4 regions of the Pantoea sp. C1E2 genome follow, and region 2 is predicted to be linked to each of the others. Evidence: predicted binding sites of a transcription regulator. Region 2 holds the regulator's gene; each other region holds the start of a gene.
The links. The regulator CRP, encoded in region 2, controls carbon source genes, mostly activating them, when cyclic AMP is high. The targets are predictions, from matches to a motif close to ATGTGANNNNNNTCACAT.
Positions count from the first base shown of each region.

Region 1 (8,073 bases), 1.7 Mb from region 2:
TCTACACCTAAGCCAATGCCAAATGACACCGCAACGATCAACATCTCACGGCGGCCCAACGGGGATTGCGTCATTACACGAATGCCTGCCGCCACCACACTGCCAAACATCACCAGAGTGGCGCCGCCGAGTACCGGCGCGGGAATCTGCTGCAGCACATTCCCGATCACCGGAAACACACCTAACAGCAACAGCATCACGCCAATCACCATGCCAACATAACGGCTGGCCACGCCGGTCATCTGAATCACACCGTTGTTTTGCGCAAAAGTAGTGTTGGGGAATGCCGAAAACATCGCAGCGAACAAGCAGCTAATACCATCTGCCAGAATGCCGCCCTGCAAACGACGCTGGAAACCCTCGCCCTCAATCGGTTGCTGCGAGATCAGGCAGTTCGCCGTCAAATCCCCTACTGCCTCAATCACACAAATCACCGACACCAGGGCAATCGGCACGAAAATGCTCCAGCTAAAATCAAAGCCAAAGCGGAAAAATGAAGGCAAAACCAACCAGTGACTGGTGGCCATCGGTTTAATGGGCAGATGGCCGGTCAGTGCCGCCGCCAGACAACCCACGGCGATGCCTGCCACCACCGCAACCAGGCGCATCCAGCGATTTTGGGAACGGTTGAGCACAATGATCACCAGCAGTGTCAGCGCGCCCAGCGCCAGATTGCCCGGAGCGCCAAAGTCAGCGGCGTTATGACCGCCTGCCCAATCGGTGATGCTGACTTTAATCAGGCTGATACCGATCAAGGTAATCACCGTGCCGGTCACCACGGGCGTCAGCACTTTCCGCAGCGGCACCACACAGCGGCTGATTAGCATCGGGATAAACGCGGCCACAAAGTTGCATCCCATGATCATCGCCATGATCGCTTCCGGTGAACCGCCCTGCGCTTTCACCATCAATCCACCGGATAAGATGACACCGAGAAAAGCAAAGCTGGTGCCTTGCAGGCAAATCATGCCCGCCCCAACACCCATAAAGCGGCGCGCCTGCAAAAACGTCCCTAAACCCGAAACCAGCAAAGACATGCTAATCAGATACGGAATGTAAGCCTGCAATCCAAGGATTGAGCCAATAATCAGCGGCGGGGTAATGATCCCCACCACGCTGGCAAGGACGTGCTGCAACGCAGCGAAAAAGGCGGGAACAGGGCCAATACGGGCTTCAAGCCCATACAATAAACCTTTAGGGGAGTGCGACATGTGTATGCTCCGGCAGAATATTCATCAGCATGGCTGATGCATGATTCACGCCATTGGCACTCACATTCAGGAAAAAATTTATAACCTCATGATAAAAAGCTGATTTAAGCAGAGCAAAATCGGATGCTGAATCCGAAACCTTAGATTCAGCCACCGACTGTTTGCATCACTTCGTTTCATCACGCCGCAGGCTGTGCACTGTCAATGTGCATCAAAGCCTCATCCAGCAGGGAAATATCCAGATAGCCACTCAGCTCACGCTGCTCGGCACGCGGCAGATAAGGCAACTCACCCAACAGCGGTGCGCCCAGCTTTTCACGCAGAACATCAATGATTTCAGCGTAATGAGCCAGTCCTGGGTTAATGCGGTTGGCGACCCATCCCACTAAAGGCAACCCATCACGAGCGATAGTCTCGGCGGTCAGTAAAGCATGACTAATGCAACCTTCTTTGATGCCCACCACCAGCACAACCGGCAGCTGTTCCTGTTGAACCCAGCTGGACAACGGTTGCAGATCATTCATCAGACTGCGCCAACCCCCGGTTCCTTCCACTACCACCCGCGCGGCGCGGCTTTGTAACTGCTCAAGGCTGCGGCTCAGCAATGAATAATCAATGCGCGCGGATGCGCTGGTGCTGATTTCATCTTCTTCCAGCGTGATGGGATTCACCGCCTGGTACGGCAGTTCAAGACCCGATGCCTGCTGCAACAGCAGAGCATCTTTATTACGCAACCCGTCGGGTGTGTGCTGTGCACTTTTGGCAACAGGTTTAAAGCCCGCTGCACAGAGGCCCGCTTTGGCGAAACACTGCAGCAGCGCGCGTGACACGACGGTTTTACCCACCGCGGTGTCGGTACCGGTGACAAAGATTGTTTTCACCTTATTCCTCCTTCGTTAGAGCGATGTGTAACCTGCGAAGAAGGCAGTTTAAGGAAATGTCTCTGACGGCAGATTGCGTTAGCGCAAACTTAAGGCGAGCAGTGATTAGCCTTGCAACAGTTTTACCAGCAAATGGCCGCTGTAAAGGGAGTCTTTGATCAGCGCGGCGGCACCGTGAGTACCCGGATCGCTGAGGCTGGTGGGTGCGAGCTGAATCTCATTGCTGTATGCGGGTAACGCCTGCTGACGAATGGTGCTGCTGACGGCAGGAAACAGCACATCAGCGGCTTGATTAAGCGGTGAACCAATAAGGATTTGTTGTGGATTGAAGATATTCACCATCATTGCCAACATGCGACCCACGTGATGGCCAACACCGGCAATCACGTCACGCGCCAGCCGATCGCCCTGCTGTGCGGCTGCGCATAAACTGGCGATGGTCAGGGGTTCCCGATGCAGCAAACTGTCGGGTTGTGAAGATAAACGCTGGGCCGCCAGTTGCAATAAACTTCCGGTGCTGGCTACGGTTTCCAGACAGCCATGATTGCCGCAGTAACACTGCTGACCATAAGGATCGATCTGCGTATGGCCAATTTCAACCAGCGCGCGGCCACGTTTATGCAACAGCTGTCCCCCGCTGATCACGCCCGCGCCTACCGTTTCATCAATCACAATTTGAATCACATCCTGCGCACCGCGCGAGGCACCAAACAGCGCTTCAGCCAGCGTCCAGGCGGAGATGTCATGTTGAACAAATACCGGTAAACCCGTGAGCGTGGAGAGCGTTTCACCTAGAGGCATTTCCTGCACGTCGTACCCCGGCATGCGATGCACCACACCGGAAGCCGCATTGATCAAACCGGGCAAGGTGATGGCAATCGCGGTGAGACGTTCAAGTTTATTCTGATGGCGGACGAAGAAGTCATTGACCATATTCTGCAGCGTTTGCAGCAATGGTTGGTCAGCGCTGGCAGGCAGGGGCAAACGATCTTCCTGCAGTGCCCGGCTACTGAGATCGCGCAGCGTCAGCGTGATCTGGCCCGGTTGAATGCGAATAGCCAGGTAGTGCCAGGCGAAGGTGTCGAGAATCAAGCCAATGGCCGGACGACCACGGCTGCCTGGATCCTGAAACTCGGTTTCCTGCACCAGATGCGCATCGAGCATTTCACGCACGATTTTGGTGATACTGGCGGGTGCCAGCTGGGCACGTTTAGAAAGCTCAATACGCGAAATCGGGCCGTATAGGTCAATCAGTCGGTAAACCACACCTGCGTTGGTCTGTTTTATTTGGTCAATGTGGCCAGGCTGACTGTCCAGATTCACGCCCTGCTCCCGGATATTTTCGCGCTTCTAAATAAACAGCAGCTATGGTGATGCAGATTGGCAGGCAGCGTCAAATATTTGATTAGAAATGTGATTTATCGCACATAAAGATCGGGCCATTATTCACCGGGTGATTCAAATTTCGGCATTCTGCAGCATCAACTGCATCATATTGTGCATTTGCGCACTGGGTTCACGCGTGGCTGACCAGACCAGCCAGACTTCAGAAATGGCATCGTGCTCCTGCAAGGGAATCCACACCACATCGGCCAGTCGCGCACGTCGAAATGAAGCTGGCAGAATGGAAACACCCAATCCGGTTGCGACCAGACCGAGTATCGTCATCGCTTCACCCACTTCCTGCGTAATAAAGGGTTTGATTTGATAACGGTGCAGCAGCGCCAGTGTTTCACCGTACAGCGCCGTACCACCCTGCGGATCAAAAAACACGAAGGGCTCGTTGGCCAGTGTCTGAATGGAGATCGACTCAGCATCTGCCAGCGGATGTGCCCAATGCACCAGCGCACACAACGGCTCGCGCAGCAGCACCCGATGCTGTAAATCGCTCGGCAATGGCGTATTGCGCATCACACCCAAATCCAGCCGACCTTCATGCAACGGTGCCAGCTGCTGGCGGGTGTTATTTTCCTGCATCGAGATGTGCACTTCCGGCCAACGCTGACGAAATTGATACAGCGCATCGGAGACCAGGCCGGTGAAGGGAGCGGAAGAGGTAAAGCCAATGCGTAGCTCTCCTTCCTGTCCGCTATGTACGCGAGCCGCCCGACTGGCAGCTTGCTCAACCTGCAGCAGAATGGTGCGCGCATCCTGTAAAAACAGCTGACCGGCAGCCGTGATCTGCACGCTGCGATTAGTTCGGGTAAACAGCTGCGCGCCGATCTCTTGCTCCAGCTGCTGAATCTGCTGGCTGAGCGGCGGTTGGGAAATATTCAATCGCTGTGCTGCGCGACCAAAATGCAGTTCCTCGGCAACGGCAACGAAATAGCGTAAATGGCGCAACTCGACATTCATATCTTAAACGTCTCATTTGAGATTATTAATATATTGTACAACCTAATCTCACTTTCCTAAAGTTATCAGACCGTTTCTCATCTAAGGATATTCCGTGAGTCGCTCTTCCCAGGCAGTGACAATTCATGAAGACGAGTTGTCCGCTAAGCCTGCTTCAACCGTAGCCCCCTCAGAGTGGATTGAGCGTGGATCGCCGCAGTTTATGCGCGTCACGCTGGCATTATTTTCCGCTGGATTGGCCACCTTCGCGCTGCTGTATTGTGTGCAGCCGATTCTGCCCGTGCTGTCACAGCAGTTTGGCGTCTCTCCCGCCGAAAGCAGTATTTCATTATCACTCTCAACCGGATTGATGGCGCTGGGCTTGCTGGTGACCGGTCCGCTATCCGATGCTATTGGGCGCAAATCCGTGATGGTGACGGCTTTGATGCTTGCCGCCATTTGCACGCTGATTTCCGCCACCATGACGAGTTGGCAAGGCATTCTGATGATGCGTGCGTTGATTGGTCTGTCTCTCAGCGGCGTGGCGGCGGTCGGTATGACCTATTTAAGCGAGGAGATCCATCCCCGCGTGATTGCCTTCTCGATGGGTCTGTACATCAGCGGCAATTCCATTGGCGGTATGAGCGGACGCTTGCTCACCGGCGTGCTGACCGATTTCTTCTCCTGGCGTGTGGCGGTTGGGGTGATAGGTTGCTTCTCGCTGGCCGGCGCGTTGATGTTCTGGAAGATTTTACCGGCGTCACGTCATTTCCGTCCCGCCTCGTTGCGCCCGCGCAGTTTATTCATCAACTTCCGCCTGCACTGGCGTGATAAAGGATTACCCTTCCTGTTCGCTGAAGGTTTTCTGCTGATGGGCGCGTTTGTGACGCTGTTTAACTACATCGGCTATCGTTTGTTAAGCGCACCCTGGTCGCTGAGCCAGGCGGTAGTGGGACTGCTGTCGGTGGTGTATCTGACCGGATCGTGGAGCTCACCCAAAGCGGGCGCGATGACCAGTCGCTTTGGTCGTGGTCCGGTGATGATTAGCGCTACCGCCATTATGCTGGCTGGGTTATTGCTCACCGCCTTTAATTCTCTCTGGCTGATACTGCCCGGTATGATGCTGTTTACGGCGGGCTTTTTTGCCGCGCACTCCGTTGCCAGCGGCTGGATTGGTCCACGCGCACGCCGTGCCAAAGGCCAGGCCTCGTCACTCTATCTGTTCAGCTATTACGTAGGTTCCAGCGTAGCGGGTACGTTAGGCGGCGTGTTCTGGCACAGCTATGGCTGGCCGGGCGTAACGCTGTTCATCAGTGTGCTGCTGTTGCTGGCCTTGGTTGTTGGCTGGCGTTTACAGTGCCGAAAACTGTAATACCTTTCATCTAAACGACGGGGCCGATGCGCCCCGCGTCTCCCTAAAGCCCACAGAATCGGGCGATCAATCAGTCCCACTTAAAACAAAACGACAATTCGTCGCTATAATCCTTTTTATTCCAACAATAGTTAGATTTTCTTTTTTCACAGCAATGAGGACGTTAGATGCAACTCTATTATTACGTCGATAAGCATGCAGGCTATAACGACAACCATGTGGTACATGCAACAGGCTGCCCATTCATCCCTTCTGATAGTGCACGGCGCTTTCTCGGGACTTTCTACACACCCACCGCCGCCATACAACAAGCGCGTAAATTTTATTCCAGTGCTATGGGGTGTGAACATTGCTGCCCGGTGGCGGTAAAAAAAAGCCTGACCACTCAGCATAGCGTGGCGCTAAAACATATGGTGCAACTCTGATAATGCTGGTCTGACAATGGATTAGCGCTTAAGGGGTTTTGTTAAGTACGGCTGTCAAATCGTTCTAATATAGAAACAGCCGACTTAATCATCACTGGATCTCAAAGCGCTACGCCATGATTGTTTTTTCTCGCTATCACCCCTCAGACAAAAAGCAAGAATTGATAATAACCTCAGGCTATTAACCCGGCGTTTAGCGATAAAAAATAATCAGTAATAAAAACGGTCCTGAAGGTTTTAATCCGCTCATTAATGCTCCACAATAGCCCCAATTTGTGATGCAGGTCACTTAACCGGGTGCGTTTCACCCCCTCACTCGCTGTCAGATCATTTGAACCCCATGCAATCTACTACCGTCTCTCGTAAAACAGCCTGGCTACGCGTTGTGCTGTTGGCCATTGCCGCTTTTGTTTTTAATACCACTGAATTTGTGCCTGTTGGCCTGCTGTCGGATATTGCGGCGAGTTACGCCATGAAAACCGCCGATGTCGGCATTATGCTGACCATTTATGCGTGGGTCGTTGCGCTGTTATCACTGCCGTTAATGCTGCTGACGCGTAATATCGAACGACGTTTTCTGCTATCGGTGCTGTTCATTCTGTTTATCGGCAGCCATGTGCTCTCGTCTGTGGCATGGGATTTCACCTCACTGGTGATTTCACGCATCGGTATCGCCCTGGCGCACGCAGTGTTCTGGTCGATCACCGCTTCACTGGCGATTCGTGTTGCGCCCGCGGGCAAGAAAACCCAGGCGCTGAGCATGCTGGCAACCGGTACGGCGCTGGCAATGGTACTGGGCGTACCGATTGGTCGTATCGTTGGGCAATATCTCGGCTGGCGTACTACTTTCGGCATGATCGGTTTGTCAGCGTTGGTGCTATTGATTTTGTTAGTGCGGATATTGCCGCGCCTGCCGAGTGAACACACCGGCTCACTGAGCAGCGTGCCGATGCTGTTCCGCCGTCCGGCGCTGGTGGCGATGTACATTCTGGTCACGCTGGTGGTCACCGCGCACTACACCGCTTACAGCTACATCGAACCTTTTATGCAGGTGGTGGCTAACGCGGATGAGAATTTCACGACGTTGCTACTGTTGCTGTTCGGTTCCGCCGGGATTATTGGCAGCGTGCTGTTCAGTACGTTGGGCAACAAATTCCCTTCTGCGATGTTACTGGCGGCGATTAGCATCATCACGTTGAGTATGGGCCTTTTGCTGTTTGCCGCCGTGCGTCCTGCTGCTATTTCGCTGCTGTGTATTTTCTGGGGCATGGCAATGATGATGATTGGGCTGGCGATGCAGGTTCGCGTGCTGTCACTGGCGCCCGATGCTACCGATGTGGCGATGTCATTGTTCTCAGGAATTTATAATATCGGGATTGGCGCGGGTGCCCTGTTGGGCAATCAGGTCAGCGAACACATGAAAATGTCGGATGTGGGTAACGTGGGTGGATTGATTGGTCTGGCTGCGTTGTTCTGGTGTATCACTATTTTCCGTCGGTATCCGCAACTCCGTTCAAACGGATAATCTGCTTCACGACCAGGGGCACACTTCAGTGCGCCCCTGCGCCATTCGATGCGCTTTGGTAATTAGTTATAAATTACCGCTGTGCCATTTAGCTTGTTGTTGCCAGAGGTCGAAGTGATGCGGAACGACTTTGCTCCGGCAGCACTCGCCTTCTCCGATAGCTGGTTCTCCAGTGAAGTCAGGTTAGTGCTACCTGATGCACTTACCACACCGATTTGCTGCTGGTTCAATGGTGCCTGATTGACCAATTCGGCAGCCATGCTACCAAACGCGATGGATGACAGTGCGACAGTGGCTAATACCATTTTGATGCTTTTCATGATCG
Region 1 is NZ_JBSZHT010000002.1:2,469,297-2,477,369, forward strand. Features, by position in the region: gene ACXI0A_RS11915 (solute carrier family 23 protein) at 1-1,211, opposite strand, end outside; gene bioD (dethiobiotin synthase) at 1,391-2,092, opposite strand; gene mlc (sugar metabolism global transcriptional regulator Mlc) at 2,198-3,415, opposite strand; gene ACXI0A_RS11930 (LysR substrate-binding domain-containing protein) at 3,551-4,447, opposite strand; gene ACXI0A_RS11935 (MFS transporter) at 4,542-5,798, shown strand; gene ACXI0A_RS11940 (hypothetical protein) at 5,966-6,223, shown strand; gene ACXI0A_RS11945 (sugar transporter) at 6,564-7,748, shown strand; gene bhsA (multiple stress resistance protein BhsA) at 7,811-8,068, opposite strand.
Region 1: mlc (sugar metabolism global transcriptional regulator Mlc) is a predicted target of CRP. The motif match lies at 3,504-3,521, and genes of this name have one in related genera.

Region 2 (8,073 bases):
TCAGATCTTTCGGGTTGGTGATGGATTTCTTCACCACCAGCGCTTCGGAATTTCCGAGCTGTGAGGCCAGCAGGAAAGCCTCGATAGGCAGTTGCTGGGTCGCGGCGACCGCCAGCGGGCTGGAACCAATATTGCCGATCTGCACATCGCCAGAAGCCAACGCGCGCAGTACGCTGGCACCACTGTCGAACTTGCGCCAGTCAACAGTCGCGCCGCTCTCTTTAGCAAAGGTGTTGTCGGCCTGCGCCACTTTGGCCGGTTCCGCCGAGGTTTGATACGCCACAGTGACATTCACCGCCTGCGCCTGAAAAGCCATCAGGGCCAATGCTGCCGCCACTGCTGTTATTGTTTTTTTCACTGCCATCATCATTCACCCCAATGTTATGTCGTGACGGCAGTTTCTCCAGCGGCGGTAATTTCATAAAGGAATTAAAAATTATCCCTAATGAAAATCCGTTCTTAGATCAACATCGGGCAAGGCTATGCGAAATGCGCAAATGCAAAGAAGGCGTAAAGACGGAAATATGTCACACGCTCACATAACGTCTGTGCTATTGATAGGCTTCTGATTTTTCACCTCTACTGGCGGTACTGAAATCCATGTCGATTGAGAAAGTTGCCCGTCTTGCTGGCGTGTCTAAAGCCACGGTTTCTCGGGTGTTGAACCAGCATCCCGGCGTGCGTACAGATACGCGAGAAAAGGTGTTGGCTGCCATCAATCACTGTGACTATCAGCCCAATCTGCTGGCCCGCCAGCTGCGTACTGCCCAGAGTCATATGTTGCTGGTGTTAATTTCAGACATCACTAATCCCTTCTGCTCACGCGTGGTGCAAGGCATTGAAGCTGAAGCCGAAGCACAGGGTTATCACATCCTGTTGTGCAATTCGGCTTCGCAACTGCCACGCGAAGCTGCCTATCTGGCGCTGCTGAGCGGCAAAGTGGTGGATGGCGTCATCACCATGGATGCCGCCGCCTGTTTGCAGGAATTGAAAGCCATGATTGGCGACGCGCCCTGGGTGCAGTGTGCGGAATATGATCCATCGATCCCGGCCTCCAGCGTCACCATTGATAATAAAGAAGCCGCATTTGAAACCGTGCGTTATCTGGCCAGCAAAGGCCGCCGCCGCATCGCGCTGGTGAATTGTGATATGCGCTATCTCTATTCGCATCAGCGTGAAAGGGGTTATCGCGAAGCGCTGGAGCAGCTGGAACTGAGTTGGGGTGGCGTGGCTTACGCGGAAAACATTTCGTGTGAAGCGGGCAGTGCTGCACTGCGTGTACTGCTGGCGCTACCGGAGCGACCAGACGCCGTGTTTGCCGTTTCTGATGTGCTGGCGGTTGGCGTGATCCATGCAGCGCTTGAAGCGGGATTACGGGTACCAGAGGATTTGGCGGTAGTAGGATTCGATGGCATTCCTTTCACCAGCAGCCTCAATCCGCCACTGACCACCATCGAACAACCAATGAATCGGCTGGGCGCACGCAGTGTTCAGCTGTTACTAAACCGCATCCGCCAGCCGCACAGTGAAGTGGTGCGTGAAGTGTTACCCTGGAAGCGCGTTGAACGCGCCTCCAGTTAACTTAACGCCAGATTAGCAGTACACAGGCTGCCGTCAGCGCACCCATCGCCAGATTGAAGATTTTCCACGCGCGCGGACTGCGCAGAAAACGGCCAATCATGGAACCAAATCCCATCCAGATAACACCGGAGACCACGTTGACCAGCGCCATGCCGATACTGATGGCAATCACCGAATGCAGATAGGCGTCACCCGCAAGGCTAAAGCTGGCCACCGCACCCAACGCCATCAACCAGGCTTTCGGGTTGATCAGCTGTAACAGGCCACCCTGCCAGAACGGCATCTGTTTCACCGTCGCGTCTTCGGTTTCCAGCTTCTCGTACTCGGCGGTGGCGATTTTCCACGCCAGCCACAGCAGGTAGAGGCTACCGGCAATCTTCAGCACCAGATGCAGCGAAGGATAAAGTAGGATCAAGCCGCCGATGCCAAATGCCACCATCAGCAACATGACTTGCATACCAATCATGATACCAATGAGCAGCGGGATGGTGCGCAGGAAGCCAAAATTAGCACCTGAGGCGGTAAGTAACATATTATTGGGCCCTGGCGTGATGGCAGCGACCCAAAGAAAACCTAACATTGATAAAAAAAGACTCAGTTCCATGTATATTCGGGTGCTCCTCACCCAGTAAAGCGGACAACCCATCGAAGCTATCAGCGAGTTATGCATCAGACAAGCCTTTACCCAAGCTATTTTGATCGCCTGAACGGCGAGCGATTTACACCGCTGCGCGGATTCAGTAACGCGCATCTGCAAACACTGCTGCCGCGCATACTGCGTCGGCGCGTAACCTTGCGCCCGCACTGGCAGCGACTTGACCTGCCGGACGGCGATTTTGTCGATCTCGCGTGGAGCGAAGACCCGGCACAGGCACGCCACAAGCCGCGTATGGTGATGTTCCATGGCCTGGAAGGCAGCTTCCGTAGCCCATATGCTCATGGCCTGATGCAAGCGTGCCAGGCACGTGGATGGCTGGCGGTGGTGATGCACTTTCGTGGCTGCAGCGGCGAGCCGAATCGCCTGGAGCGCATCTATCATTCCGGTGAAACCGAAGACGCGACTTATTTCCTGCACTGGCTACAGCGCGAATGGGGCACGGTGCCTACTGCAGCAGTGGGCGTTTCACTCGGTGGCAATATGCTGGCCTATTTATTGGGCATGCAGGGAAATGATGTGCCTGTGGATGCAGCCGTCGCGATTTCGGCTCCCTTTGCGCTCGAACCCTGCAGCGAAAAGCTCGATGCCGGCTTCTCTCGTTTCTATCAGCACTATTTGCTGACCAAGCTGAAACAGAATGCCACGCGCAAACTGTTGGCCTGGCCCGGCACGTTGCCCGTTGAACTGAGCCAGCTGCGGGCATTCCGCCGTATTCGTGAGTTTGATGATGCGATTACCGCCCGCGCGCACGGTTTTCTGGATGCCAACGACTATTATCAACGTGCCAGCGCCATGCCCTTGCTCACGGGCGTGCGCAAACCGTTGCTGATCATCCATGCTAAAGACGATCCCTTTATGACTGATGCGGTGATCCCGCAGCCGGAGCAACTGTCGCCTTCGATTGAATATCAGCTGACGCAAAAAGGCGGTCACGTTGGCTTTGTCGGCGGTACGTTAATGAAGCCAAAAATGTGGCTGGAACAACGTGTGCCTGACTGGCTCTCAACTTATCTGGATGTGTGATCGTGATTATTCCCTGGCAAGAACTTGAAGTCGCAACGCTTGAAAACCTGATTGAAACCTTCGTGCTGCGCGAAGGCACCGACTACGGTGAGCAGGAGCGCAGCCTGGAACAGAAAGTGGCCGACGTGCGCCGCCAGCTGGAACGCGGGGACGTCGTTCTGGTGTGGTCGGAACTGCATGAATCCGTCAACATTATGCCGAAAGGCGAATTTCGCGGTTAATGCACCGCACGATAATTCGTGGTAACAATGCTCATCGCCCGACCTCACAGGGAGTTCTGTTATGTCAGCCAGGCATCCAATCATTGCCGTGACCGGTTCAAGCGGTGCCGGTACTACCACCACCAGCGTTGCCTTCCGTAAAATATTTCAGCAGCTGGATTTGCACGCTGCGGAGCTGGAAGGTGACAGCTTCCATCGCTATACCCGTCCCGAAATGGACATGGCGATCCGTAAAGCGCGCGATCTGGGCCGCCATATCAGCTATTTCGGCCCGGAAGCCAACGACTTCGGTCTGTTAGAACACACCTTCAAGCATTACGGACAAACCGGGTTAGGTGAATCGCGCAAATATCTGCACACCTATGATGAAGCTGTGCCCTGGAATCAGGTGCCCGGCACCTTCACGCCCTGGCAGCCGTTGCCGGAAAACACCGATGTGTTGTTCTATGAAGGACTGCATGGCGGCGTCGTCACGCAGCAGCAGAACGTGGCGGAGCATGTCGATCTGTTGGTCGGTGTGGTGCCGATCGTCAACCTGGAGTGGATTCAAAAGCTGGTGCGCGACACCGGCGAGCGAGGCCATTCGCGCGAAGCGGTGATGGATTCGGTGGTGCGTTCGATGGAGGATTACATCAACTTCATCACGCCGCAGTTCTCACGCACCCATATCAACTTCCAGCGCGTGCCGACCGTTGACACCTCCAACCCGTTTGCCGCACGTGAAATCCCTTCGCTCGATGAAAGTTTTGTGGTGATTCACTTCCGTGGACTGGAAGGCATTGCTTACCCTTATCTGCTGGCGATGATCCAGGGCTCGTTCATTTCACATATGAACACGTTGGTGGTGCCGGGCGGTAAAATGGGTCTGGCGATGGAGTTAATCATGACGCCACTGGTGCAGCGGCTGATTGAAGGTAAACGGATTGAATAATCCAGAAATTCTGTAGCGGCGGCCGTTTGGCCGCCCGCTGATGCTATCGCTCAATCACTTCGTAACTGTGCGTCATTTTCACACTATTGCCGAGCATGATCGCCACCGAGCAATACTTCTCCGCCGACAGATCGACAGCCCGCGCGACCGCTTTATCGCTTAGCGCCTTGCCGCTAACGATAAAATGCAGGTTGATTTGCGTGAAAATACGTGGCGCTTCTTCACGGCGCTCGGAGGTGAGTTTCACCTCGCAGTCAGCCACGTCATTTCGACCCTTTTGCAGGATCGACACCACGTCAATCGCGCTACAGCCGCCAGCTGCCATCAAAACCATCTCCATCGGGCTCGGCGCTTTGTCGCCCGAGTTACCGTCCATTAATACCTGATGGCCTGATGAGGATTCTCCGAGAAAGGTCAGCCCTTCCACCCATTTCACTCGTGCCTGCATTATTCTTTCTCCTGAAGTGGCGGTTTTGCCGCCAGAGTACGCTTTCACTTGATAAACAGCAATCCAGACACATCTGCCCTTTGCTGAAGCGAGACAACAGAAGACAGCTTGCAAAAGCTGTGCTACAAACAGTGCTGAAAATATTTTCGTCATAACAGACGAAGGCGGGAAGAATCAAAAGCGTAGCTTAAGAATCACCCGGAAATAATTTTCCTTTACTGGAAGCGCTCTACGATTACACCGCCTGACAGGGAAAACTGCCCCCTGTATTTTGGGCACGATTACAACAGAGGATAATAGCGAATGGTTCTCGGCAAACCGCAAACAGACCCTACACTCGAATGGTTCCTGTCCCATTGCCATATTCACAAATATCCGTCCAAAAGCACACTCATCCATCAGGGTGAGAAAGCGGAAACGCTGTACTACATCGTGAAAGGTTCCGTCGCGGTACTGATCAAAGATGAAGAAGGCAAAGAGATGATCCTCTCCTACCTCAATCAGGGAGATTTCATCGGCGAACTCGGCCTGTTTGAAGAAGGTCAGGAACGTAGTGCCTGGGTACGTGCGAAAAGTGCCTGCGAAGTGGCTGAAATTTCCTACAAAAAATTCCGTCAGCTGATTCAGGTAAACCCGGATATTTTAATGCGACTCTCGTCGCAAATGGCGCGTCGTCTGCAAGTCACCTCCGAAAAAGTGGGCAACCTTGCCTTCCTCGATGTGACGGGCCGTATCGCGCAAACGCTGCTTAATCTGGCTAAACAACCAGATGCGATGACTCACCCGGACGGGATGCAAATCAAAATCACCCGTCAGGAGATTGGTCAAATCGTGGGTTGCTCACGCGAAACCGTGGGTCGTATCCTGAAAATGCTGGAAGATCAGAACCTGATCTCCGCACACGGTAAAACCATCGTCGTCTACGGCACCCGCTAATTTCTTATCACCCACGGCGTGATGGCAACATCGCGCCGTTTTTGTTTGCGATGAGCTGATGTGGCGCCGAATCATCTATCATCCTGAGGTCAACTACGCACTGCGGCAAACGCTGGTGCTGTGCCTGCCTGTGGCTCTTGGCTGGCTGTTTGGCGATCTGCAAAAAGGCCTGCTGTTCTCCTTAGTGCCTGCCTGCTGCAACATGGCGGGTCTCGATACCCCGCATAAACGCTTCTTCAAACGCCTGATTGTCGGCGGCTCCCTGTTTGCCACCGCCAGCTTTTTGATCCAATTTCTCACCAGTGACGCGATTCCTTTACCGCTGATCCTATTCGTGCTGCCGCTGCTGATAGGCGTGACCGGCGAAATCAGCCCACTGCACGGTCGCTTGCTGCCCGCCACACTGATTGCCGCCATCTTTAGCCTCAGCCTGGTTGGACGCATGCCCATGTGGGTGCCGCCGCTACTGTATATCGGTGGCACGCTATGGTACGGCCTGTTTAACTGGTTCTGGTTCTGGCTGTGGAAAGAGCAGCCGATGCGTGAAACCCTTAGCCTGCTGTATCGGGAATTGGCGGATTACTGCGATGCCAAATATACCCTGCTGACGCAGCTCACCGATCCGGAAAAGGCATTACCACCGCTGCTGGCACGCCAGCAAAAAGCCGTTGATCTGATCACCACCTGTTATCAGCAAATGCATATGCTGTCGGCCAGTCGTGATAACAGCCACAAACGCCTGACGCGCGCGTTCCAGGTGGCGCTGGATTTGCAGGAACACATCTCGGTGAGCCTGCACCAGCCGGAAGAGGTGCAGAAGCTGGTGGAACAGAGTCACGCCGAAGCGGTGATCCGCTGGAATGCGAAAACTATCTCTGCGCGCCTGCGTCTGCTGGCCGATGCCATTCTCTATCATCAGTTGCCCGATCGTTTTCACATGGAGAAGCAGCTCGGTGCGCTGGAGAAGATTGCGCGTCAAAACCCCGATAATCCGGTGGGTAACTTCTGCTATTACCACTTCAGCCGTATCGCTCGCGTGCTGCGCACCCAGAAGCCGTTGTACACCCGTGACCTGATGGCCGATCGCCAGCGCCGTTTGCCGCTGTTTCCGGCGCTGCGCAGCTATCTGTCGCTGAAATCCGCCGCATTGCGCACCGCCGCGCGTATCTCGGTGATGCTGATGTTTGGCAGTGCGCTGGCGCTGTTCTTCAATATTCCCAAGCCCTACTGGATTCTGATGACCATTATGTTCGTCAGCCAGAATGGCTACAGCGCCACACGGGTACGCATTCAGCACCGTGCGTTGGGCACCTTTGCCGGATTGCTGATCGCGGCCGGTTCGCTGCAGCTGGCGGTGCCCGAATCGATCACCTTGCTGTTTATGCTGGCCATCACCCTCGCCAGCTATCTGGTGACGCGCAAGTATTACGGCTGGTCGATGATTGGCTTTACCGTGACGGCAGTGTATTCGCTGCAGCTGCTGTCGCTGAACGGCGCGCAGTTCCTGTTACCGCGCATGATGGACACACTGATGGGCTGCCTGATCGCCTTTGCCGGCATGATTTGGCTATGGCCGCAGTGGCAGAGTGGCTTGCTGCGCAGCAACGCACATGATGCACTGGATGCCTATCAGGAAGCGCTAAGAATGCTGCTGGGGCCGGAGCAATCCCCCGAAAAGCTGGCGTATCAACGCATGAAGGTTAATCAGGCGCACAATGCGCTGTTTAACTCCCTGAATCAGGCATCCAGCGAGCCGGGCTTTAATGCGCAGTACCTGAAAGATATGCGCATGTGGGTGACGCACAGTCAGTTTATCGTTGAGCATCTCAACGCAATGACGATTCTGGCGCGTGAGCACACCATGCTGACGCCCAAACTGGCGGAGCGTTATCTGCAATCCTGTGAAATTGCGCTGCAGCGCTGTCAGCAGCGACTAGCCTATGACGGACCAGGCAATGACAGCAATATTCTGGAAGCGCCGGAGAATCTGAATGAGGGGCCGGTGACGATTGTGGAACAGCATGTGAAGCGGATTCTGCAACATCTGAACGTCATGCACACCATCTCTTCAATGGCGTGGAGCCAGCGGCCACATCATGGCAGCTGGCTCAAAGTACTGCGCCCGAAAAGCTAATCAGGCAGCCAGCACTTTCTCAATGGCTTTGGCGAAACGCGCCATGCCTTCTTCGATATCGGTCGGTTCGATCACCAATGACGGCACGAAACGAATCACATCGGTGCCGGCGGTCAGGATCATCAATCCTTCTGCGGCTGA
Region 2 is NZ_JBSZHT010000002.1:4,175,121-4,183,193, forward strand. Features, by position in the region: gene tauA (taurine ABC transporter substrate-binding protein) at 1-367, opposite strand, end outside; gene ACXI0A_RS19930 (substrate-binding domain-containing protein) at 601-1,581, shown strand; gene ACXI0A_RS19935 (LysE family translocator) at 1,583-2,185, opposite strand; gene ACXI0A_RS19940 (hydrolase) at 2,246-3,262, shown strand; gene ACXI0A_RS19945 (YheU family protein) at 3,265-3,483, shown strand; gene ACXI0A_RS19950 (phosphoribulokinase) at 3,545-4,414, shown strand; gene ACXI0A_RS19955 (OsmC family protein) at 4,458-4,862, opposite strand; gene crp (cAMP-activated global transcriptional regulator CRP) at 5,166-5,798, shown strand; gene ACXI0A_RS19965 (YccS/YhfK family putative transporter) at 5,857-7,932, shown strand; gene argD (bifunctional acetylornithine/succinyldiaminopimelate transaminase) at 7,933-8,073, opposite strand, start outside.

Region 3 (8,073 bases), 3.1 Mb from region 2:
AGGCCACACGCGGTGGAACTGAAATTTTCATCTGGAGCCCGGACCGCCCTCACCTGTTTGCCGCAGTAGCCGGTGAACTGGACCGCCGAAATCTGAGCGTGCACGATGCCCAGATCTTTACCAGCCGCGACGGCATGGCAATGGATACCTTTATTGTGCTGGAGCCGGATGGCAGCCCGCTGGCCGCCGATCGCCATCCGATGATTATGCAGGCGCTGGAACAAGCGATTACCCAAACCGAATGGGTGCCGCCGCGCACACGTCGCCAGTCTGCACGCCTCAAGCACTTTAGTGTCGATACCGAAGTGAATTTCCTGCCGACGCATACCGACCGTCGGAGTTATCTGGAATTGGTGGCGCTGGATCAGCCAGGCTTGCTGGCGCGTGTTGGGGAAGTGTTTGCCGACCTCGGCGTTTCACTGCACGGCGCGCGCATCAGTACGATTGGCGAACGGGTTGAGGATCTTTTCATCCTTGCGGACAGCGAGCGACGCGCACTTGATGTAGAAATGCGCAATGTGCTGCAACAACGGTTGACAGAGGCCCTCAATCCAAACGATAAACTGTGACCTGGCTTCCATCCTTAACGCTGCAGGTGCGTTGGCTTTCCTCGCTCACCCCGATCACATACTGATGTATGCTCCCGGGGATTCACTGCGTCGCCGCGTGATTCGGCCTTTGGCCTCACCCCTGCGGGGCCAGCGCGAGCGCTGTTCAAAACACTTTGTGTTTTGTCCTGCAACGTGAATGATGTTTGCCAGGCAATTTTACTATGTACGCTTTTTGGCGTGCATTCCGTTATGACAGAATCAGGAAAAAAATATGCAACAGTTACAGAGCGTTATTGAATCTGCCTTTGAGCGCCGCGCCGATATCACGCCAGCGAGCGTGGACAGCGTGACCCGTGAAGCTATCGAACAGGTAATTGGCCTGCTGGATAGCGGCGAACTGCGCGTGTCTGAAAAGATCAACGGAGAGTGGGTAACGCATCAGTGGCTGAAGAAAGCGGTGCTGTTGTCTTTCCGCATCAATGACAATCAGGTGATTGACGGCGCAGAAACCCGCTTCTACGACAAAGTGCCAATGAAGTTCGCTAACTGGGATGAAGCACGCTTCAAGAACGCCGGTTTCCGCGTGGTACCACCAGCAGCCGTGCGTCAGGGCGCGTTCATCGCTCGTAATACCGTGCTGATGCCCTCTTACGTTAACATCGGCGCTTTCGTTGATGAAGGCACCATGGTTGACACCTGGGCGACCGTAGGTTCTTGCGCGCAGATCGGTAAAAACGTTCACCTGTCAGGCGGCGTTGGCATCGGTGGTGTTCTGGAGCCACTGCAGGCGAACCCAACCATCATCGAAGACAACTGCTTCATCGGCGCACGTTCCGAGATCGTTGAAGGCGTAATCGTTGAAGAAGGTTCAGTGATCTCCATGGGTGTTTACATCGGTCAGAGCACCAAAATCTACGATCGTGAAACCGGCGAAGTGCATTACGGCCGCGTTCCAGCAGGTTCCGTGGTGGTATCAGGCAACCTGCCGTCTAAAGATGGTAGCTACAGCCTGTACTGTGCCGTGATCGTGAAGAAAGTGGACGCCAAAACTCTGGCTAAAACCGGTATTAACGAACTGCTGCGTACCATCGACTAAACCCTGATTTAGTCCGATAACCCTGCCGACGGGCCTGTATTCAGGCCCGTAATCATTTCTTTACACTCTCGCCCCAACTACCTGCTTCGCGCCGCGAATTAACTGGTGCGTTTATTTTTCAAACAGTTCATAATCCGCGCCAGTTAACTCCGGTCGCGCACTGTTCATCCCGGTTTTTGTGTCTACAGTTGATTAAGTATGCCGTAAGCGTTCCGGTTGCTGCGTTTCTGCTGCATCCCGAATGATGATGATAGTCCTGCGCGCTCACCCACTCTTAGATGGAATATAAACGCTATGTACGACAACCTGAAAAGCTTAGGTATCAGCTCTCCTGAAGACATCGACCGTTACAGCCTGCGTCAGGAAGCCAGCAACGACATCCTGAAAATCTACTTCCGCAAAGACAAAGGTGAATTTTTCGCGAAAAGCGTGAAGTTCAAATACCCGCGTCAGCGCAAAACCGTCGTGGCCGATCACACCAGCCAGGGCTATAAAGAAGTACAGGAAATCAGCCCGAACCTGCGTTACGTGATCGACGAACTGGATCAGATTTGCCAGCGCGATCAGGTTGAAGTCGATTTGAAACGCAAAATCCTCGCGGATCTGCGTCATCTGGAAAACGTGGTATCGAATAAGATCGCTGAAATTGAATCCGATCTGGATCAACTGACCCGCAACGGTCGTTAATTTCCCCCGCGTTCCCAGGGCCAGCTTACGCTGGCCTTTTTTTTGCCTTATTTCAGTTTTATCTGGGACTGTTTCACCTACCTGTATTCATAATCCCTGGCTAGTATCGGGTTATGTCTGACTTCCGGTAAAACAAAAACCATGCAATTTGCAGCCATCACCTCAGGACAGCGCGGTCTGGATGTTCATATCGCCGGTGACCTCGCGCAAAAAATTCTATCTGGAACGCTTAAGGCCGGTGATGTTCTGCCCAGCGAAGTCGAGCTGTGCAGCCACTTTGGCGTCAGCCGAACTGCCGTGCGTGAAGCACTCAAACTATTATCTTCGAAAGGATTATTGGAATCGCGCCCCAAACTCGGCACGCATGTACGTGACCGCACGTACTGGAATCTGCTTGATGTGCAACTGCTGGAATGGATGAAGGGCATCGAATCAACAGCAGAGATGTATCAACAGTTTCTGGCATTTCGTGAGGCCATTGAACCGCAGGCCGCCAGGCTGGCTGCGTTACACGCTACACAGTCACAACGCACTGAACTTTCAGTGTTATTCCGCGAAATGATCGCCGTTTGCGCCGCAAGCTCCTTCGATCTTGCTCGCTGGCTGGAGGTGGATAGCGCCTTTCATCGTCTGATCTTTCACTCCACGGACAACTGTTTTTACATCCCGTTTGGTAATCTGCTTGAAACCATCTTTAAGTGCTTCTTCACCTGGCCCTCCAGCGCGCAGGATATTTTTCTGGATGAACACCGCAAGATTTACGAAGCGATCATGATTGGCGATGCCGATGCTGCACACAGGGCGTCGATGGGTTTAATGCTCAACAGCACACAGCCTCGAATGTAATCTGACCATCACAGATGCGTGGGTGGCCGCGATAACAACCAAATATCACGCAGTGCTTCTCTTTCCGCACCTCGCGCTTCTGCTGCGCTGATATTGGCCGCCGAATGCATTTCAATCGCGCGGTGGATCCATCGCTGGTAGCGGTCGCTATTCAGGCTGCTATCCGCAAGCGAGAGCAGTGGAATCAAGCGCAGACTGACACGATCGCGGTTTTTCCATGGCCAGATTTTGCTGTCATCGCTAAAAGGAGCCATATAATCCAGCGCACTCAACAATGAACCGCTCTGCTGATGATAATGCCAGAGATCGCCGGTTCCACTGCGCTGCGCCAGTTGCGCGACGTTTGTCAGTGCCTGCAAATTGAAATAGCTGTAATGGAACGAGCGTGTGCGTGCCAGTTCCATTGGCTGCGTTCCGTCCGCACGAATTTGCCCGGCTATTTTATCCTGAGCTAATATCACCATCTGCTTAATCACCTGAGGTTGATGCAAATACCACGCAATGCCCGCCACCTGTGCGGCATACCAGCTGCCATGATTATTAGGTGCATCACGCTCGCCTTGTGCCAGCTTACTGTGCAGTAGCCAGTCAAGGTAATCGCTAAACCATGCGTGTAATGCAACCTGATCCTGTTGGTGCCAGCCGGGCGAATCTTGCAGTAGCTGCAGTGCATCCACCACGCGCGTGGCAAAGTAACGCCCATCCAGCACGCCAGTATGTCGGCCCTGTGCCTTACCCGGCACGCCCTGAGCAAAATTAAGGTTGGGATTCATGCGGGTAGCTGGATCGATAAACCAGCTGCGAATCATCGATTGGGCTTTCGCTGCATAACGGGTGTCGCCGGAAAAGTACCAGGCAAGTGCCAAAACCTGCACATCCGCAGTGAAACGGGCCAGACGCACACCATCGCTTTGGTCGTTTTTACTCGCCGGGTTGACCTCGCCATCGCGGCGCACCCAAGGCAAGCCATTCGGCTTAGCGGGATCCGGCCACCAGTAGGCGCTCAGGCTGAGATAATCATGGCGGGAACCGCTGGGAGGTAACATCCCTTTCTGCGTCACGCTGGGGTTTGGCTGTTTAAGCGCGCGATCGGCCGCCTGTTTGAGTTGTTGCCACGCCTGTTCCGTCTGCGGCGCAGCCTGATGATTCTGCAGTTCGGCTCGCGTAAGTTGCAGCTCCTCGCCGGATATAAAGGCCAGCGAAACGGCTTGAGCCTGGCAGGTTGCGGTCACAAGCCAACCGGCCAGCAGCCAGACCAGAGGCACTTTCAATCGGGGCATCTTTCTCTCCAGACCACGATGCGGGTCAGCTCTGTTCATCCAGTTGCAATGCCACATACAGCAGCAGTCGATCGTCAAAATTCCCGAGGTTTAATCCGGTTAGCTCAGAGATGCGGTTAAGGCGATATTCGAGCGTATTACGATGGATAAACAGCGCGCGTGCCGTGGCGCTCGGTTGGACGTTATGACTGAACCACGCCACCAGCGTACGGCGCAGTAATCCATTATTATCATTGGCTTTGAGTTTTGCCAACGGACGCGCCAGTTCATTGGCTTGCCAGCCACCGCGCAGGCTATCCAGTAGCACCGGCAGCACCAAATCCTGATAGAAGAAGCTGCGCTGCTCCGGCATGCGCTGTTTACCCACCATCATCGTGGTGCGCGCCGTGCGGTAGGAACGCGCAATGCTGCCGGGACCAGTAAAGAAATTACCCAGCGCGATGCGCATCCGCACCTGGCCACTCTCTTTCATACGCTGTAATAACTGATCCACGCGACGGCGGTGATCGTCTTGATCGTAACGGCCGTGGGCGTTAAGCGCCGGTTTCAACACCACCATTTCGGTGAGTGAGACGATGGCAATCAGGTTGTCACGATCCGGCGTCGTCAGCAGTGTTTGCAACTGCTGCAATTCCGACATGGCGCTGTCAACGCCAAGCTGACCGCTGTCCACCTCCACCACCGCCACCACGCGCGGCTGATTGAGATCGATGCCCAGGCGCTGCGCCCACTCGCTCAGCGCAGGTGAAAGCGTATCGCTACGGATCAGGTTCAGTACCAGTTCCTCGCGCAAACGACTGTCTTGCGCCAGCATGTGTAACAGCCGCGCCTGTTCCAGCATCATTTCGGCGGTCATACACACCAGTTCACCGTAGTGGCGCAGTGCCGTCGGTTGCCCGGTCAAACCGATCACCCCGACAATGTCGCCATCAATGCGTAAGGGCAAATTGATGCCGGGCCGCACACCATGCAGATGTTTCGCCACGGCTTCATCAATGTTCACCACCCTCCCCTGCGATAACACCAGCAACGCACCTTCGTGCAATTCGCCAATACGCTCACGATCGCCGCTGCCAATAATGCGGCCGCGTGCATCCATCACGTTGACATTACTGTCAATAATTTGCATGGTGCGGGCAACAATATCCTGAGCCAGTCGCGCATCGAGATGATAGGTGGCCATCAATCACTCCAGAGAAAGGGAAGAATTGACAGAATACGCATCCCACGCACGCCTGACATTGTGCAACTGCACATAGCCGGATAGAGAATGCGGGAATTGCGGTAGGCGTCACATTGCGAAACTGACATCTGCACAATATGGACCACGTTAAAGTGGTGCTGATGCTAGCGAGTCGTGCTGCATAAAAACAAAAAAGGCGAGCCGAAGCTCGCCTGCGTTGAATCGTCTAAGATTTATTGCATCAGCAGATAAAGGCTGCTGTCGCCACGCTGCACGTTCAAGGCCAGCACGGACGGTTTGGTATCGAGGATTTTGCGCAGTTCACCGAGGTTGGCAATCGCCTGCTGGTTAACGCCCATAATCACGTCACCTTTCTTCAGACCAATTCGCGCCGCTGCACTGCCTGCCTTCACATTATCCACGCGCACGCCTTTCTGGCCGTTGCTGTCGATATTGCTCAGGTCAGCACCTTCAATACCGGTGTAGATGGTGGCGGACTGCACTTTTTCCTGCGAACTCTGCTGCAGTTCAACTGTGATAGTCACTGGTTTACCGTCACGCAACAGACCCAACTGCAGTTTGGTGCCGACCGGCAGTGAGCCGACTTCAGCTCGCAGCGCAGCAAAACTGGTTAGCGCTTTACCATTCATCGATACCACGACATCACCGGCTTTCACGCCCGCTTTGGCCGCTGCCGAATTAGGCAGAACCTGGCTGACAAAGGCACCGCGCTGGGCATCGACTTTCATCGCTTTCGCCAGTTCGGAATTCAACTCGGTACCCATAATCCCCAGCTCGCCGCGTTTCACCTGGCCGTACTCAATCATCTGCGCCGTCAGGTTTTTCACCATCGCACTTGGGATAGCAAAGCCGATACCGATGTTGCCGCCATCCGGCGCCAGAATCGCGGTATTAATCCCGATGAGCTCACCGTTCAGATTAACCAGCGCACCACCGGAGTTACCGCGGTTGATCGCGGCATCGGTCTGGATAAAGTTCTCGTAATTCTCGACGTTGAGGCCGCTACGTCCCAGTGCAGAAACGATACCGGAGGTCACCGTTTCGCCGAGTCCGTAAGGGTTACCGATCGCGACCGTGTAATCACCGACGCGTAAGTCATCGGAGTCAGCGATCTTAATCGCCGTCAGGTTTTTCGCGTCCTGCAGTTGAATCAGGGCGATATCAGACTGAGGATCTTTGCCAATCACTTTAGCATCGTAACGACGGCCATCGCTCAGCTGCACCTGAATTTTGGTGGCGTTATCCACCACATGGTTGTTAGTGACGACATAACCTTTATCAGCATTGATCACCACGCCCGAACCGAGCGCACGGAATTTTTGCTGTTGGGTGTTGGCTCCGCTATTGTCACCGCCCTGGCTGCCGTCACCGCCGCTCTGGCACATTGGCGAGCTTTGGAATGGCGATCCGTCCTGGCAGAATGGCGAGTTATCACCAAAGAATTGCTGGAATTGCTGCGGCATGCGCGGGGTTTTCACCGTGGTGCTGCCTTCAACACTAATACTCACCACGGAAGGCATCACTTTTTCCAGCATGGGCGCCAGGCTAGGCAGCTGCTGGTTCGAGGAGGAAGCGGTTTCCGCCGCGAAACTAACAGGGCTTAATGCCATGCCCAGACTAAGCGCCAGCGCACTTAACATTAATGTGCTTTTTTTCATTTGTCTGTGTCTCTCTAAGATTTACGGCCAGACCATTGCTGTGGTCGTGATGATGAGATTAAGTTTTTAGCGCGAAGTTCCTAATGAAGTTTTGGGTAAAGGTAAAAATTTATTCTTCATCTTTACAAAACTCAGCTTATTCCACCGCCATCAAACGACGATACTCATCCCATGCATAATTGTCTGTCATCCCGCTGATATAGTCCTGAATCAACCGTGAACGGTAATAACGCTCCCACAACAAGCGTTGATATTTATGCTCGACAATCAGTGCTCGCATCTGCTGCTGATAAGCTTTTCGATGCTTTCCTGAAAGCTTATGAAACAGTCGTGTTTCAATCGGATATTTTGGCAGAAAGTCGTCGTTCATCAGCGTAGTAAATTGTTCATAATCCAGCAACATCAATGACTGATAGATTTCCAGCAGCCCTTTAATGACCCGATAGCCTTGTAATTCGAGCTGCTCAACTTCCGGGTGATTAAATACCTGCTGACGCGCCACGGTTTTAAATAATTTCAGCAAACGGCCTTCATCGCCGTCATCTTCCAGCAGTGCATGATTAAAGTCACCTTCAAAAATAGCCGGGAGATTATCGACAAAACGGCGCACGGCATGGCTGACCAACACATTTTGTACGTTAACCCGTAACGACATAAAAAATTGATCGCTCAGGCTGCGGCGTTTTTTCTGATTCGCTTCTTTCCATGCCTCGCTCACCGTGCGACTGAACGCATCGCCACTATTTACCGT
Region 3 is NZ_JBSZHT010000002.1:1,102,664-1,110,736, reverse strand. Features, by position in the region: gene glnD (bifunctional uridylyltransferase/uridylyl-removing protein GlnD) at 1-569, shown strand, start outside; gene dapD (2,3,4,5-tetrahydropyridine-2,6-dicarboxylate N-succinyltransferase) at 823-1,647, shown strand; gene ACXI0A_RS05255 (DUF3461 family protein) at 1,942-2,334, shown strand; gene ACXI0A_RS05250 (GntR family transcriptional regulator) at 2,476-3,180, shown strand; gene ACXI0A_RS05245 (alginate lyase family protein) at 3,189-4,460, opposite strand; gene ACXI0A_RS05240 (CdaR family transcriptional regulator) at 4,486-5,643, opposite strand; gene degP (serine endoprotease DegP) at 5,877-7,322, opposite strand; gene dgt (dGTPase) at 7,459-8,073, opposite strand, start outside.
Region 3: ACXI0A_RS05240 (CdaR family transcriptional regulator) is a predicted target of CRP. The motif match lies at 5,740-5,757, and genes of this name have one in related genera.

Region 4 (8,073 bases), 1.9 Mb from region 2:
AACGTCACCTTGCTCAGCGTATTCTGGCAAGATGAAGCGCCGGGCAGCCTGCTGAACGCGCTTAGAGAAGCTGGATTGTGCGATACGCTACAGGGGCAATGGCTGTGGCAGGATGCGCAGCACGGTTGGTTAGCGCTGCGCTTCAGCGGGCCTAAAATCAGTGCGGAGCAGGCTCATCACATTGAACACTGCTTCTGGCAGCATTTAGAGGCCATCAAACTTTGCTCCTCTGAGCAACAGCAGCATTATGCGCAGCTGGCGCGGCACGATTTTGCCTGTTTATCGCCACTGGAGCAGTTGCGAGGCCGGGCGCTGGGCTTTGCGCCTGCCGATTATGTGCCGCAGGGTTTCAGTGCTTTCATAGCCGCATTGGCGCAGGTGCCTTGCTCACGCTTGCTCACACAGCAGCAGCTGGACTCGCCAGAAAGCGTCCAGACGCAAGGTTTCACGCTGCTGCGCAAAAAAGGGCTGCCGCAAAGCCCGAGCACATTCCCAACGCCTGCACTCTTTTTCTATCCCACTGCGCAACCGGCCGTATGGCCCCCGTTATCGCCGATAGCGATGCCGCTGCCGCGTTTCGCGCCCCGACAGCAGGTTGAAACCTTGCTGTTGCGACCCGCCTTTTACCACACGCTGAGTGATGCCGAAGCGCAGGCACGGCAAACCCGACTGCGTCCAGTGCTGGCGGAGTTGCGTCATGCAGGAGGCAGTGGCAGTTGGCAGCAAAGACAGGGCATCTGGCAGTTGGTGCTGAATCTGCCTGCATGTGAGTCACAAGCTTTGCTGGCCGTGCATCACGCACTTGAGGCATTGAACCTGACACCCCAGCCAAAACCGCTGCCGCCTGCCCAAACGATCGTGATTCGTCAGCTTCTCGCTGCCTTACCGAATCAATTGATTGCCCCGACCATTGACGCTCAATGGCTGGCAGCATGGTGTGGCAAACACACGCATTTACATCAGCGTGTGTCGCATTTACTCAGCGACTTCGCACTCGATTTGGCAAACTGTGTTCAGCCGCCGCGCTTGCAACGAGGTATTAAGCCGATTCCTTGTACCGGAGGCGATCAGGCACTGCTGCTGTTTATTCCGCTGCCGCTGGCTGATGACAGGCATTTAGCCGCATTGCGCGCGCTGTCGTTGCTGCTGGAACCACGCTTTTTCCAGCGACTGCGGGTCGATCAGCAGATTGGCTATGTGGTGTCGGCGCGCTACCAGCGCGTGGCGGATGTCGATGGGCTGATGCTGGCACTCCAGTCGCCACAGATTCCATGGCAAACGCTGCTGGGACACTGCAAACGCTTCTTACATGAGACCTTGGCAGAGTTAGGCGCCATCTCGCCGCAAACTCTAGCGGCCTGGCAAGCCACGCTGCGCGAGCAGTGCGATGCCAGCGATAATGCGGAAGCCGCACTGCAGGGGCTGCGGCAACAGCAAGGATTGCCGAACCTCACGCGTGATGCGGTTGCATCCCTGACGTTGCCCCTAATCCAGCAGCTTCATACCCGATTAATGCGCGAACGCCGCCGCTGGCGAATTCTCATCGCGGTAGAAAAGCCGTAAAACTTTCACCACTGTAAATTATTACCCACTGATATTTTTGAATATATTTGAAGGTCACGGGCAAATCTCTTCACTATTCCTCGGCCCGGGATTCCGAGACACTCAATAGATTCTCCCGATCTAAAAGGAACTCTGAGTGAAAAACGTTACACGCCTGGTCCTGCCGTTGCTGGCAACCGCTGCTTTGTATGCACCCGTTTCACAGGCTGCGGCTATGCATTATGACCTCGATCCCGCGCACACCTCGGTTATTGTGACCTGGACGCACTTCGGTTTCTCCCATCCAACGGCTGACATCCCCAACAGCAAAGGTACGCTGGTATTTGATAAGGATCATCCAGAGCAGTCGCGCGTGGATGTTACATTGCCGGTTTCACAGATTGATTCACATGTGCCCGCGCTGACCAAAGAGTTTCTCGGCGCGGAATATTTTAATACCGCCAAATATCCCTCAGCCGTTTTCCACAGCACCAAAGTGGTGGCGAAGGGCGATAACAAGTTTGATGTGGAAGGCAATCTGACACTGAAAGGCATTACTAAACCGATCACGCTGCACGCCACACTGAATCAGCAGGGCATGCACCCGATGGTGAAGAAGCAGGCGATTGGTTTTGATGCTACAGGCGTGATCAAACGTTCGGACTTCAAACTGGATAAGTATGTACCAGCCGTAAGCGATGATGTGACGCTGACCCTTTCCACCGAGGCGTACGCAAAGTAATTCGTTCTGCATGCCAGACAAGTAAGGTTGCGCATCCTGTTTCTGGAAAGGGGGCAGGATGCGTAACCACTGAGAAGATGAGACGGTTTTAGGTTATGCCTTTACGCCCAATACTTCTTCTTGCTGGTCTTTCCTACGCCGGGATTGCAGCTATTGGTCGGATCCAACTGCTTCCAGTGGGCCACGTGCTCACACGACGCCTGATAGAGATGTCCGACATTATGCTCAGCCGGATATTTCGCACCGCGCTGTTCAAGATAGACTTTCACCGCCTCTTTAAACGCCTTCGCATCCACCCCTTCCTTCAGCACATAATCCTGATGATTCACATAACAGAAAAAGTGTCCGCAGCAGGAGTCGACTTGTACCTGTGCCGCCAGATGCTCCGGAAGGGTGATTCGCCAGTCATCGTCATTGCGACGCAACGCCACGTCAAACGCCACCAGACGCTCATTCGGGTTGTAACCTAGCGCATCACAATAAGAGATGGTGCACCCGCCCACGCCAAAACGCACCAGGAAGGCATCCGCGGCTTCGCGTGCGTTGCAATGGAAAAAGCCGCCGTTCTTCTCAGCAAAGAATCGTTGCAACAACGTCTGCAACTCGCGGGTCTGCTGCGCATCGACCTTGATCATCAGATGGTGTTGATACTCATCGCGGTAGGCCATGATGCGCGGGGCGATAAAGCTCGGCGTCAACTGGTTAAAACATTGCAGTGCCCGATCAACAAAATTACGCGGCAGGAAAGGGAGATGACTGACACGCACATCCCATTTCGCTTTATTTCCCATCATCTTAGGAATAGCCTGCGGGCCGAGTTTACGAATCGCCAGATACATATGTTTGGCGTAGCGCACGGTTAAATCGAACGCGTTGCGATGAATGTATTCGGCCTGCAACGGCAGTTCGGACATTTCGGTGAGGAGAAATCGGCGCAGTGCTACCAACTCTCTTTCATCGTGAGTGCCAATATAGAAGGTATCGCTGCCCGCGCTGGCTTCAAAAGTGGGCAAACGCACCGCAAATACCACCACCTTGCCTGCGCTGCCGGAACTGTCGTGCAGGTAACGCAGATCGCCGTTGAAGCGTGAAGGGGAGTCGGCGGTGACATCCCGCAGGCGATCGGCGTAATCTTCGGCCCAGATTTTGCCCTGCCAGTCGGGTTGATCGCCGGTCTGATACTGTTGCTCAACCAAATTCTTAAGCATCGCTTCGGGTGTTTCACCCAAATCGATACCCAGATGATTCACCATTTCCAGGCGACCATCGTCATGAATGCGGGCAAACAGTGATTTCTCGGTAAATGCAGGGCCCCGGCGAATCAGTGAACCGCCAGAGTTATTGCAGATACCGCCAACCACTGACGCGCCAATGCAGCTGGAACCAATCACCGAGTGCGGTTCGCGTCCCAACGGTTGCAGCGTCTGTTCCAGTTCGGTCAGTGTAGTGCCGGGGAAGGCGATCACCTGGCGCGCCTGATCGATCACCTGTACACCCTTAAGCAGGCGAGTGCTGATGATGACCACGTCGCGATCGTAATCATTGCCATCCGGGGTTGACCCGCCGGTCACGCCGGTATTCGAGGCTTGCATCAAAATAATGGCACCCTGTGCCACGCAGACTTCTAGTGTTTGCCACAGATGCTGCACGCTTAGCGGCAGCACCACCGCCAACGCTTCGCCTCGGCCCACACGAAATCCTTTGGTGTACCTGGCTTTGTCATCGGCGTGGGTCAATACCTGTTTGTCGCCCACTATGCCAGCGAGCTGACGCAACATCTCCTGCGAGTTGGTCATAATTTCTCTTCTTCGTCATTTATTTGCTGCGATATTGGACAGCCAGATAAACGTGACGTCAATCATTCATCGGCACTGATCAAGAAATAACGCACTGAATCATTATCCCTTTATCTTTCGTGGGGAAACGTCTGCGTTCCTATAAAAATGCGTGGGCAATCACAATTCGGATCGAAAGAAATGAAGCTGGCGAAGCGATTAAACGGCCTGTGCATTTTACAGTGCAAAATAAATTTAACTAAATGATTTTAATGACTTTATAGATTAGTGCTCTAAATATCCAATGTGATATATATCACATAAAATTAAGTTTCAGGGACGGTGTCAATGATCCGGGCAGATAAATTCATAGTGAAAATGTGATCTTCATTGCAAATAGAAAAGTCGTTCACCGGAAGAATGGATGTCAGACGCACAGCATACGGATGGATGACAATGAGAATTGGCATAGTGATCAGCGGTGGCGATGTAACCGGAATCAATAACTTCGTGTTTCAATTATCACGCATGACGCAGGCGAATATGGTGTTATTTAATGGCGGCATTCCGGGATTACTGGAAAATCGTCATCAGGAAATATCGCAGCGTGATTTGGTGGATTACGCCATCACTTCTATTCCGGTTATGCAGTCAGGGAGAACTACAAGGAAATTAATTCGTCCGGAATATGAAATTATCACTAAACACCTCAAAGTGCTGCGTATCGATGTATTAATCATGGCCGGGGGTGATGGCTCATTACAATTCCTGCATACGTTGAGTGAATTTGGCGTGAATTGCTTTGGCGTGGGCATGACCATTGATAATGACGTTTTCGGCAGTGACTACACCATTGGTTTTTCCACCGCCTGTGAGCAGGTATTAAAAGAAGTCTCGAAATTAAGAAATACCGGCCGCGCGTTAACCGGTCGCGTATTTATGGTGGAACTACTCGGTGGCTATTGTGGCGAGTTGACGCTGCAATCGGCGATTAAATCGAATGCTGACTTCGCACTGATTCCAGAGTGTCAGATTCCGCCGCAGGAGCTGGCAGACCGCATCAAACAGCGCCTTGCCGCGCAGAACAGCGTAGTGATTCTCTGCTCTGAAGGTTACACGCGTGAATATTCACCGGGCTTTCAGGGAGCAATAGATACCTTAATTAAACAGATTGAACCGCTGATTGGTGTACGTATTCGTAAAACTATCATCGGTTACGGCTTGCGTAGTGGTGACCCGACCTGTGAAGAGATTTATCAAGGCACCATTATGGCCAGTGAAGTTGCGCGCTGCATTCAATCGGGGATGCGCAACAAAGCGGTGATTATTAATGGCAGTAATCGACCGATACCGATTGATCTTATAAGCATGAAAAAACGCCTGGTTGATACCGAAGGGCATCATTACAAACTCGCTAAACAACTGCATATTCTGTGAGGAAAACACCATGCTGAAAATATTATGTGTCTGTGGATGTGGTCTGGGTTCAAGTTTCGCTATTGAAATGAGCGCCAAATCCGTATTAAAGAAACTCGAAATTGAAGCGGATATTGATCACACCACGATTTCAGAAGCCAATGCTTTTAAGTCCGACATGATTCTAACCCAAAAAGCCTTTGCGGATGTCCTGAATGCCGATGCCAGCCCCGAGCAAATCAAACGGGTGATTATTCTAAATAAGCTGACCGACAAGGCAGAAATTGAAGAAAAAATCGTGGCGTTTATGAAAGAACGTAATCTGAAGGTTTCTAACCATGAATAGTGTGATCGACTTCCTGGTAAAAGACTTATTAGGGCAGGCATCGATTCTGATCGCCTTTATTGCCCTGATTGGTCTGCTACTGCAGAAAAAATCCGCAGGTAAGGTGGTGGAAGGCACCTTTAAAACTCTGTTGGGCTTCTTAATCATGATGGCGGGTATCAACATTATTGTGGGTACGCTGACCTTCCTGAACACCATCTTCACCCACGGTTTTGGCATGAAGGGTTATATCACCGACGTTGCCGCCATTGCCGGGTTAGCGAGCCGCGAGCTGGGCTCAGAAGTGGCGCTGACATTGTTGGTGATCTTTATCGTCAACATCATCATCGCGCGTCTGACGCCGTTCAAATACATCTTCCTCACCGGGCAAGCGCTGCTGTGGATGGCGACCATCGGTGCGGTGATTGGCTATAAAGCGGGGCTGACAGGTTTACCTTTGATCCTTACCGGTGGCATTTTCGGCGGCATTATGGCGGTAGTGATGCCTGCGCTGGCACAACCTGTGGTACGTCGTATCACGGATTCTGACGACGTGGCACTTGGACACTTCTGCACCATCGGCTATCTGCTGACGGCGGCAGTGGCGAAAGTGGTGGGCAAAGGTTCTCGCTCGACGGAAGACCTTAAACTGCCGGACAACTTTAAGTTCCTGCAGGACACCTATCTGTCGATGGCAGTGGTAATGGTGCCGATGTACCTGATCCCAGCCGTGGCAGCAGGTCCGGAATTTATTGGTCAGTACAGCAACGGCATGAACTACCTGATGTATGCCTTCATGCAATCGATTCAGTTTGTTGCCGGCGTGTTCGTGTTGTACAGCGGCGTGCGTTTACTGCTGAACGAACTGGTGCCAGCCTTCCGCGGTATCGCCATGCGCCTGGTCCCGGATGCTAAGCCCGCACTCGACTGCCCGGTGATGTTCCCTTACGCGCCGAATGCCGTGATCGTCGGCTTCCTGGCGACAACGCTGGGTTCTGTGGTCGGCATGCTGGTGTTCCCAATGTTTGGTCTGGCGATGATTTTGCCAGGGCTGCTGACCAACTTCTTTGCCGGTGGCACTGCAGGCGTGTTTGGTAACGCGCTGGGCGGACGTCGCGGCGCAATGATCGGCGGTTTTGTGCACGGCCTGTTCATCACTTTCCTGCCGGCCATTCTGGTGCCGATGCTCGAAAGCTACGGTTTCACCGGTGTGACCTTCAGTGACTCTGACGTCATCAGTACCGGCCTGGTATTGGGACATGCGTTCCAGGGCAACTGGTTGTTCGTCGCGCTGTTTGTTCTCTTCATCACTCTGATCGCCTGGTTTGTTAACGGAAAATCCCCTAAATCCCACGAGGAAAAGCTTCATGAAACTTTATAACTTTACCGATCTGTTACAGGTGGCTAAAGAACGTGAATTTAAAGCGCTCGGTTCCTTTAATTTGCACTGCCTGGAAATGTTACCGGCCTTTTTTAAAGCAGCAGAGAAAACCAACAGTCCATTAATGATTCAGATCTCAACCGGTACGGCGAAATATCTCGGACATAAATTATTAGTCGATGCGATTTGCTCGTTATCAGAAAGTCGTAATGTGCCAACGTGCCTGCATTTGGATCACTGTTCAGATCTCGATGCCATTCAAACGGCACTGGACGCCGGATTCAGTTCAATTATGTATGACGGCTCGCATTTATCGATTGAAGAGAATATTGCCAATACCCGTCGCGTAATTGATATGGCGCGTCCACTGCACGTCTCAGTAGAAGCGGAACTGGGTGCGATTGGCGGCTCAGAAGACGGTAAAGAAGTGGAAATGAACGATGCTTCCTTCACCACCGTAGATGATGCCAAACGCTTCGTCGAAGAAACCGGCGTGGATATGCTGGCCATCTCCATCGGCACCGTACACGGGTTGTATACCGGTAAGGCACACATTCAGCATCAGCGTCTGGCGGATATCACGGATGCCACCAAAACGCCTCTGGTACTGCATGGCGGCACCGGCGTGAGCGATGAAGATATGCGTCTGGCCGTGCGCAGCGGTATCGAAAAGGTGAACGTCGGCACGGAAATGAACGTGCAGTGGGTGGCAAACTGCAAGCAGACGTTTGAAAAAGGCCGGGTGAACGACAGCGTGCGTAATTTCCTGGTGCCCGCTAATGATGCCGTAACCAATGTGCTGGTAGAAAAGATTTCACTGTTCCGTTAATCTCGACTCACTCATGATGTAATAAACCTGAGGTGCCCTGGCGCCATTCGGGGCAGGAGACGC
Region 4 is NZ_JBSZHT010000002.1:2,253,917-2,261,989, forward strand. Features, by position in the region: gene pqqF (pyrroloquinoline quinone biosynthesis protein PqqF) at 1-1,563, shown strand, start outside; gene ACXI0A_RS10985 (YceI family protein) at 1,700-2,284, shown strand; gene dld (D-lactate dehydrogenase) at 2,386-4,080, opposite strand; gene ACXI0A_RS10995 (6-phosphofructokinase) at 4,516-5,496, shown strand; gene ACXI0A_RS11000 (PTS sugar transporter subunit IIB) at 5,507-5,821, shown strand; gene ACXI0A_RS11005 (PTS sugar transporter subunit IIC) at 5,814-7,181, shown strand; gene ACXI0A_RS11010 (class II fructose-bisphosphate aldolase) at 7,168-8,010, shown strand.
Region 4: ACXI0A_RS10995 (6-phosphofructokinase) is a predicted target of CRP. The motif match lies at 4,364-4,381, and genes of this name have one in related genera.